2 regions of the Glycomyces sp. NPDC021274 genome follow, and region 1 is predicted to be linked to the other one. Evidence: riboswitches for the same ligand, from Rfam matches in the RefSeq annotation. Region 1 holds a riboswitch; the other holds the start of a gene.
The links. A riboswitch is a leader RNA that binds a small molecule or an ion and turns the genes downstream of it on or off. The one in region 1 is predicted to bind cobalamin.
Positions count from the first base shown of each region.

Region 1 (4,303 bases):
CGCACGGCCCCCGAGGTCGGGTGTGTCCGATTGCGACGCCCCCAAGACCGAGGGTGCCATCCGGGTACGACATCGCCGCGCGCTGCGGCGGCAACGAGCGCGCTGAACATCGCGGCGGGGCCCGCCATGCGAGGCGGGCGTCGCGTCGACACTCGTTGAGCGCGCAGGCAGCGCCCGCCGGACCGGCGGGCGCTGCCTGCGTTTCGTTCGCTTCGGGACACGTGCCGACTATTGCTTGTCGGTGTCGTCGTTCGCAGTCGCTTCGCCGGAGTCGTCCTTGGGCTCGACCGCGCCCTTGTCCGACTCGCCCTTCGGCTCGTCCGCAGGCGCCACCTCCGCAGCCGGGGCTGCATCGGCGTCAGTGGCGTTGCCGCCGCGACGCGACTTCATCGCGAAGCCGATGATCAGCGCGGCCAGCACCACGACGGCGGCACCGATCACCCACGGCAGCCACGAGGTCGAACCCTCGTCGTCACCTTCGGCGTCGACTTCACCAGCGCCTTGGTCACCGGCGTCGGCGCTCTCGCAGCCGGTGCCCGGCACGGCGGCCTCGATGTTCGTGGCGTCCAGGGTCGCGAGGTCCTGGCCCGCCATCGGCACGATCGCCTGCGCGGTCGCCAGCAGGCGCGAAGCCTCACCGAACTCGGGGTCCTCCGGGTCGGTGTACATGATCGCGCCCGGCTGGTCGGCGGTGCAGTCGAACTGCAGCTCGAGGAGGAACGTGACCGCCCGCTCGGCGGCGTCGTCGCGACCAGCGGCCAGGAACGCCTGCGCGGCCATCGCGGTCGAGTTCGCGTTCTCGCCGAAGCCGTTGTCGAACCCGCCGCTCTCGGCCTGCGCGCCCTCAAGCCACGCCACGGCGGCGTCCAGTGAGACCGAAGCGGGCTCGCCGAGCGTCGCCAGTGCGGAAGCGACCAGGCCGGTCGTGTCGGGGTCGGAGACGCAGTCGTCCCCGCCGTCGACGTCCATGAAGTTGAACCCGCCGTCCGGGCACTGGATCGCGGCCAGGCCGGCCGCGGCCTCCGCGCCCGCCGGGGTGTCGGTGCGCGAGAGCCCGAGCACCGCCCAAGCGGTCGACGCGGCGGTGCCGTCGCCGTAGGTGCCGTTCGCGGCCTGCGAGGCCGCGACCTCGGCGGCGAGGCGGATCTCGCCGAAGTTCGTCGGGTCGCCGCCGGCGGTGGCGACGGTGTACATGACCTTCCCGGCCGACCCGGCGTTCAGCGCGGGCTCAGTGGCACCTTCGGGCGTGGGCATCACGTACGGGGTGAGGATGTCGTTGTTGTTGAGCCACTCGAGGGTGGCCTGCACCTGGTCGCCGCCGACACCGGCGGCCTCCAGGGCGATGACGGCCTCAAGCGAGGACGAGACGTCCGTGTTCCAGGAGGTGCCGTCCGACTGGGTGACGAGCCAGGACGCGGCAGCCTGGGCGGGCTGCGCGAACGGGGCTTCCTGGGCCTGCGCCGGTGCGGCGGAGGCGAAGATGGAGATGGGCACGACCGCGGCGGCGGCCAGCAGTCGTGCGGGCAGGTGGCGCAATTGCCTGACCTTTCCTAGAGCGAGTTGGGTCTTCGGGCAGGCGGCGGCGCCGCAAGCGCCTGTAGACCACGACAGGCGTTGACAAATTCAGGTGGCGTCGGCGGGCATTCGGGCTCACGCGGGTGGACCGAGCGTAAAGAAGGGTGCTCAGCAGTTGTCCGAGTTCACGGACCGCGACTACCGTTGCGGGTCAGCGCCGGCCTTTCACCGGACTTCCCCCGCCTGGCGCCTGTTCAGTTTGGGGTCATTCTCGCGGGTGGATTCGCTGGGTGTCAAGCTGACCGGTCGCACAGTGCAGCCGTTCACTCGCGCCACGCGAGTGAACTCTCGCCTTCCGGTTATTGACCCGTAGCACCGGGTGTCGATACGGTGCACAACGTGAGCAGAAATAAGAACGCCGATTTGGACAGAGTCCTTCGCGCTGCGACACGGGTCTTCCTGGAGCGCGGGTTCTCCGCCACCTCCATGTCGGACCTCGTCGCGGCCACCGGCATGAACCGCGCCGGACTCTACGCCGCATTCGGCTCCAAGCATCAGCTTTACATCACGGCACTGGGCCGCTACCGAGAGGACACCGAACCCGAGCTCCGCTCGATCGCCCACCGCGCCCTCGACCGCAAGGGCGACGAGCGGGTGGACGCGCCGCGAGTCGTGGCCGACCTGCTCGACGTCGTCGCCCGCCACTCGAAAGAGGGCGGCTTCGTGGTGCGCGCCGCGGTGGAACTGGCCGACGACCCCGCCACCATGCGCCGCGTCCAGGAGGCCTGGACCGAACTCGAACGCGATCTCGCCGCGATCCTGGCACGGGCGGTCGAGCGCGGCGAGATGGACCCCGAGACCGACCCCGACCGGCTGGCCCGCACCGTCCTCGTGTTCATCCAGGGCGCGCTCGTCCTCGGCCACGCCGACGAGGACGACCACCGCCTCGCCGAAGCCGCGATCGGACTCGTCGGGCTCCTGGCCGCCTACAGGCCCTCGGCGACCGACGAGGAGATCCGCAGCCAGGCCGACGACGACGCCTTGCTCAACGAGTCGTAGCGGATCGGCTCCCCCGAGTCGAGCAGCTTCTCATACGGCGCCAGCAGGACCGCCCTCGTGCGGGCCGCGAAATGCCGCTGCACCGCAGGCAGGTCCACGTCCTTGCGGTGGGCGGGCATCGACACCACCGACACCGCCCCGCGCACCAGGTCCCGGCGGCCCGTCTGCTCCAAGTGGTCGAGCATCCGCGCCGCGGTCTCCGCCGAATCGTTGCGGGCCGACATCGTCACCACCAGCTGGTCGGTCGCGTCGATCGCCGCCTGCCAGTTCGCCGCCCGCACATTGTTGCCCGTGTCGACCACGATGAGCTTGTAGAAGCGCGACACCGCCTCACGCAGGTCCCCGAACGCCCGCGAGGTGAGCATCTCCCCGGCCGTCGCCGACTCGTCCGAGGCCAGCACGTCGAACATCGCGCCGCCCTGGGCCCGCACGTACTGCGAGAGGTCGCCGATGCGCCCGGTCGGGCCGCGGAAATGATCGAGGTCCCGCAGCAGGTCGCGCACGGTCCGCACATGGAAGTCCTGCTGGGCGCGCATGCCCAGGGTCCCCTGCGTCTCGTTGTTGTCCCACGCGAGCACGTACCCGCCGCGGTGACGGCCGAAGGTCATGGCGAGCATGAGGACCGCGACGGTCTTGCCCGCGCCGCCCTTCGGGTTCACCACGGTGATCTGCCGCAGGCCCCCGAAATTGCGGCGCACGGTGTCGACCGCGCGCTGGCGGGCGCGTTCGCGCGGGCCGGGCGGGAGGGCGACCATGCCGAGGCTGAAGCGGTGGAGCGCGCCGCGCAGGCCGGTCTCGGCCACGGGCGGGCGCGGGGGCACGACCCGGCGGGACGCGAAGTCGTCGGCGGTCACGCCGAGGCGTTCGAGCGCGCCCGCATGGTCGGGGAACACCGGGATCGGAACATGCACTGGCGAGTTGGACGCCGGCGGTGCGCCGACCTGGTGATCCGAGGGTGACGTCGCGGGCGGGGCGGGCCAGCCGTCTCCGCCGGCGGAGGCCTGCGGGGCCTCGTACTGCGAGGGCGGCGCCTCATAGGACCCCGGGCCCGGCATCGGAGTCGCGGGCGGCGGCGGTGCGCTCGGCACATGGTCGCCACTGCGCGGATTGCGGATCGCATCGGCCACGGCGCGGTTCGGCTGGTTCATGACGTCCTCAGGGGCGCTGTGCTGCTCTTGCACTTCCGAAGACGACTGGTACTGCTCGTTCACCTCAGGGGGTGCGAACGGAGACCAACCCGGAGCATCCGGCCGGTGCAGAGGCACAGTGTCCTCTTCGGTGTGCTCCATCGGGGCCTCCCAGCGCGCGGATGCGCTCAGCGTCAGAGTGCGGTTACCCGACTATTGTGGCCCATACGCGCGTCATCGCGTGGGAACTCGGCTCGGCTCCCCCCGCGACCCTTACAGCAGTCGCGGCTGCTCAGGGCCCGAACGATCCTGCGGCACCATCCCGAATGGACTGAACAGCCCTTGGTCCACATCGGCCAGAAGCGGCGAGCCCGCGCCCGTGTGGCTCACGTAGGCGAGGTCCCGCGTGCGCCCGAGCGCGACGTACAGCGCGCGACGGGCGGTGGCCGTGTTCGGCCAGTCCTCAGCGGTCACCCCAGTGAGGCACACCACCCGGAACTCGCCTTCGGCCGCTTCGGCGACGGACATGCCGTCAGGACCGATCACCGCGAGCTCCTCGGGCGCGACGCCGAGTTCGGCGAGGCGGTCGGTGAGGTCCTCGA
Region 1 is NZ_JBFADC010000003.1:421,463-425,765, reverse strand. It holds gene AB0I03_RS09535 (hypothetical protein) at 229-1,536, opposite strand; cobalamin riboswitch at 1,618-1,784, opposite strand; gene AB0I03_RS09530 (TetR/AcrR family transcriptional regulator) at 1,939-2,574, shown strand; partial or broken gene AB0I03_RS09525 (chromosome partitioning protein) at 2,502-3,425, opposite strand; gene AB0I03_RS09520 (UvrD-helicase domain-containing protein) at 3,975-4,303, opposite strand, start outside.

Region 2 (4,303 bases), 140 kb from region 1:
ATGGTCGACGCCGCGAACTCCCTGGTGTGGTTCGACAGCACCGACCGTCAAACGTCCGTGTCGATCTTCGTCGATCCGCGCGCCGACGCAGGGGATTCATGACCGATCAGGATGCGCCGCTCGCCCAGAGGCCGGCTCGTTGGCCCGTCTACGTGGTCGTGAGCGTATTGGTATTGGTGAGCGGATGCTGCGGCGCGTACCGCTGGTTCATCTACGACATCGAAGAACGACCGCCCATGCTCACCGCCGAATATGAATCGGACAAAGCGCTCCTCGTCGCCGAGGATCTGGCAGGCCGACTCATTTCCGATCTTCCAGTGGACGACAACGGCTTTTCGGCGTTCGACAGCCGGTCATGGGCCACCGAAACCTGCACTTCGGGTTGGGACGGGCACCTTGTCTGGAACGGCTTCGTGTCGGTTTCGGTCAGCTACGACCACGACATCAACGATGACGACCTGGCCCGGCGGGTCGAAGACGCCCAGATCATCGCGGACGAGCTTGAGAGCCTGGGCTTGGAACCGACCCAGGAGCAGCACGGGCAAGGGGTCGTCTCGGTCCGCGCTGACCGCGACGACGGCCTTTCGATCCTGTACACCTCGGACGGTGGCCTGCGCATCGCCACAGACTGCGTCGTCCAGGGCAGCGAAGCCGTCTACACGCCGCCGCACGTGAGGATCTCGCCGGCGGACGACCACCAGGACCTCGAATGGCCCCGGTCCGAGTGAGTGCCGCTGCGGTGCTTGGGGCCCAGTCCCGCGGAGGGCTAGGAGAGACTCGCTTCGCAAAGGATCACATAGTGGTCGGGATCGATGTCGCCTGAAGCCAGCAGGTTGGCGGCGAGCTGGCGGCATTGCGCCCGGAACCGGGCGTCGGGATGAGCGGCGGCGCGTTCGGCGGCAAGCCGACAGGTCAATGAGGCATCGACGACCGCGATCGGCCAGCCGTGCGTGCGCACCTGGTCGGCGAACCAGACGTTGAACTTCCTGACCGTCTCCCTGGCTTGGAGGAGGTGCCCGCAGGCACCGGTTTGGACAGGTTGGGCACAACACGGGCGACCGCTCACGGCAGCGGCGGTCAGACCGCTCAGGGCGCGGGCGACCGACCCGTACCGGGCAGGGTCGGTCTCACCTGGAAGTTGGAACGGACGCTCTTGGAACAAGATCGCGAGCTCGAGCGCGTAGGCCACCGGCCGGGCGTCCGCGCGTCGTGACCCGCGACCGCTTCTGCGGATACGAGCGGCTGAGACTGAACGGTGGGTCTCGGTGCGCAGCGTTTCCCAAGAGCCGATGAGCTCCCAGCCCCAGTCGCTCACCGGCTCGCCCATGCGGACGACGGTGCCTAGCCGAGGCGCGTCAACGGGCTCGTGGAGGAATTCACCGTCGAGCGGATCGGGGACCGCAGCGATCCCGATGGTGAAACTGGCGTCGAGGTCGGCCGGGCTGCGGTCGAAACGGTGGTCCAGTACCGCCCACGCCCAGTCGGGGATCTCCGCGCTCTGCATCGTGCGTGCCCTTCTCGCGGCGAGAACACGGCCCGGCGGTGCAACGCCCGGGCCGATTCATGTTGTGCTGCTATTGGTTGCGGCGGTGGACCTGTTGGGCTCCGGTTTGGTCGCGGGGCATGATCGTGATCTGGTCGACGTTGACGTGGGCGGGGCGGGTGGCGACCCAGGTGATGGTTTCGGCGATGTCGTCGGCGGTGAGGGGGGTCATGCCGGCGTAGACGGCGTCGGCGCGTTCCTTGTCGCCTTCGAAGCGCACCAGGCTGAACTCGGTCTCGACCATGCCCGGGTCGATCTCGCAGACGCGGACCGGTTGGCCGAGGAGCTCGAGGCGGAGGACGCGGGTGACGGCCGCTTCGGCGTGCTTGGCCGCGTTGTAGCCACCTCCGCCCGGGTACGGCTGGTGGGCGGCGATCGAGCCGATCACGACGACTTGGCCGTTGCCGGAATCGATCAGCTTCGGCAGAAGCGCCTTGGTGATCCGGATGGTGCCGAGGACGTTCACGTCGTACATCCGCTGCCACAGTTCGAGGTCTGCCGTGGCGATCGATTCGAGGCCGAGGGCCCCGCCTGCGTTGTTCACCAGCAGGTCGCAGCGTTCGACCTGCTCGGCGAAGGACGAGACCGAGGCTTCGTCAGTGACGTCGAGCACGATCGCCCGGCCCCCGCACTCCGCTGCGACCTCGGCGAGCCGGTCGGCCCGTCGGGCGCCCAGGACGACGTCGAACCCGGCCTTGGCGAGGGCTTTCGCGGCGGCGGCCCCGATGCCGCTGCTGGCTCCCGTGACTACTGCTACAGGTCTGGTGCTCATGGGGCCCGAGCCTACCCATTCGGGGCAGGAACCGCGCCACGCTCGTCCCACAGTGCGGCCTCGTTCGGAGCACAAGTCGGTGCGCGGCCGTACCATCGGTTCCGACGCTGGTTCCGGAGCGGTGCACACCGCCCCGGCTAAGAGGGAATCTGGTGCGAATCCAGGGCTGCCCCGCAGCGGTGAGAGGGAACGAAACCCGCCATGAGCACTGGGCCCCATCAGGTCTGGGAAGCGGCGGGGACTAGGAGTACAAGCGCCCTCGAGTCCGAATACCTGCCCGCGTACCGCGCGCGACCGCGCGCGGTCCCGTTGTCGCAAGTTCGAGGGAACTGACACATGAACACAACTGCCAGCGTGCCCGCGAAACCGCAGGCCACCGCACTCGGCTACCCGCGCATCGGACCGAAGCGCGAGCTCAAGCGCGCGCTCGAGGCCTACTGGTCCGGGCGGCTCGACGCCGCCGGGCTCGAGGCCGCCGCCGCCTCCGTCCGCTCCGGGATGCTCGACGACCTCGCCGTGCTCGACACGGTCCCCACCGGGACGTTCTCGCTCTACGACCACGTGCTCGACGCGATCGTGGCGGTGGACGCGCTCGCGCCGCGCCACCGTCGTGAGGGCGAGCTCGCCTCGTACTTCGCGGCCGCGCGGGGTGATGCCGCGGCCGTGCCGCTCGAGATGACCAAATGGTTCGACACGAACTACCACTACCTGGTGCCGGAGATCGGGCCCCAGACCGCGTTCACGGCCAAGCCCGAGAAGGCAGTGGCCGAATTCCTTGAAGCAAAGGGGCGCGGCCTGGACGCCCGCCCGGTGCTGCTCGGCCCGGTCTCGTTCCTGCTGCTCGCCAAGCCGAGCGAGGACGCGCCCGCCGGTTTCGCGGCGTTCGACCGGCTCGACGACCTCGTCGAGGTGTACGTCGAACTCCTTGCGGCCCTGCGCGACGCGGGGGCCGAGGTCGTCCAGCTCGATGAGCCGGCGCTCTGCGCCGACCGGTCCGAGAGCGAACTCGCGGCCGTCAGCGCCACGTACCAGCGGCTCACCTCCGACACAGCGATCGTCGTCGCGGGAGGCTACGGGCCGTTCGGGGAGGCGCTGCCGGTGCTGCTGGACGCGGGCACGGCAGGTGTCGCGCTGGACCTCGTGTGTGGCCGCAGTGACCTGGAAACTCTTGAGGCACTGGATGTTTCACGTGAAACATATTTGCTCGCGGGAGTCGTCGACGGCCGCAACATCTGGCGCACCGACCTCGCCCAGGCCGGTGCCGACATTGCACGGCTGCAACGCATCAGCGACCGCGTCGGGGTCTCCTCCTCGTCGTCGCTGCTGCACGTCCCGGTCGACCTGGACGCCGAGACCGACCTTCCGGAGGCGCTGACCGAACGTCTCGCGTTCGCACGTCAGAAGCTCCGCGAGATCACCACGCTTGCGGATCCGGCGGGTTCGCGTGCGGCGCGGCCCCAGGCTCCGAATGCCTGGCGCGATGACTCGGTGCGCGCGCGGCTCGCCGCGCTCGAACCCGATGCCGACCGGCGCGTTCCCTACAGCGAACGCCAAGCGGCCCAAGCTGAACGCCTGCCGCTCCCGCTGCTGCCGACCACGACCATAGGCTCGTTCCCGCAGACCGCCGAGCTGCGCAACGCCCGCGCCGCGCACCGCCGCGGCCTGATGATCGACGCCGATTACAAGGCCCGCATGAAGGCCGAGGTCGCCGCCGTCATCGCCGAGCAGGAGAAGCTCGGACTGGACGTGCTCGTCCACGGCGAGCCGGAACGCAACGACATGGTGCAGTACTTCGCGGAGCAGCTCACAGGCTTCGCGACCACCGCCGCGGGCTGGGTCCAGTCCTACGGTTCGCGCTGCGTCCGACCGCCGGTGCTCTACGGGGACGTCACGCGGACGGCCCCGATGACCGTCGAGTGGACCTCGTACGCCCAATCGCTCACCGAGAAGCCCGTCAAGGGCATGCTCACCGGGCCCGTGACCATCCT
Region 2 is NZ_JBFADC010000003.1:564,224-568,526, forward strand. It holds gene AB0I03_RS10255 (hypothetical protein) at 1-102, shown strand, start outside; gene AB0I03_RS10260 (hypothetical protein) at 99-728, shown strand; gene AB0I03_RS10265 (hypothetical protein) at 767-1,504, opposite strand; gene AB0I03_RS10270 (SDR family NAD(P)-dependent oxidoreductase) at 1,575-2,315, opposite strand; cobalamin riboswitch at 2,407-2,611, shown strand; gene metE (5-methyltetrahydropteroyltriglutamate--homocysteine S-methyltransferase) at 2,652-4,303, shown strand, end outside.
Region 2: linked by a shared signal. The riboswitch ahead of metE (5-methyltetrahydropteroyltriglutamate--homocysteine S-methyltransferase) and the one ahead of AB0I03_RS09535 (hypothetical protein) in region 1 are both predicted to bind cobalamin.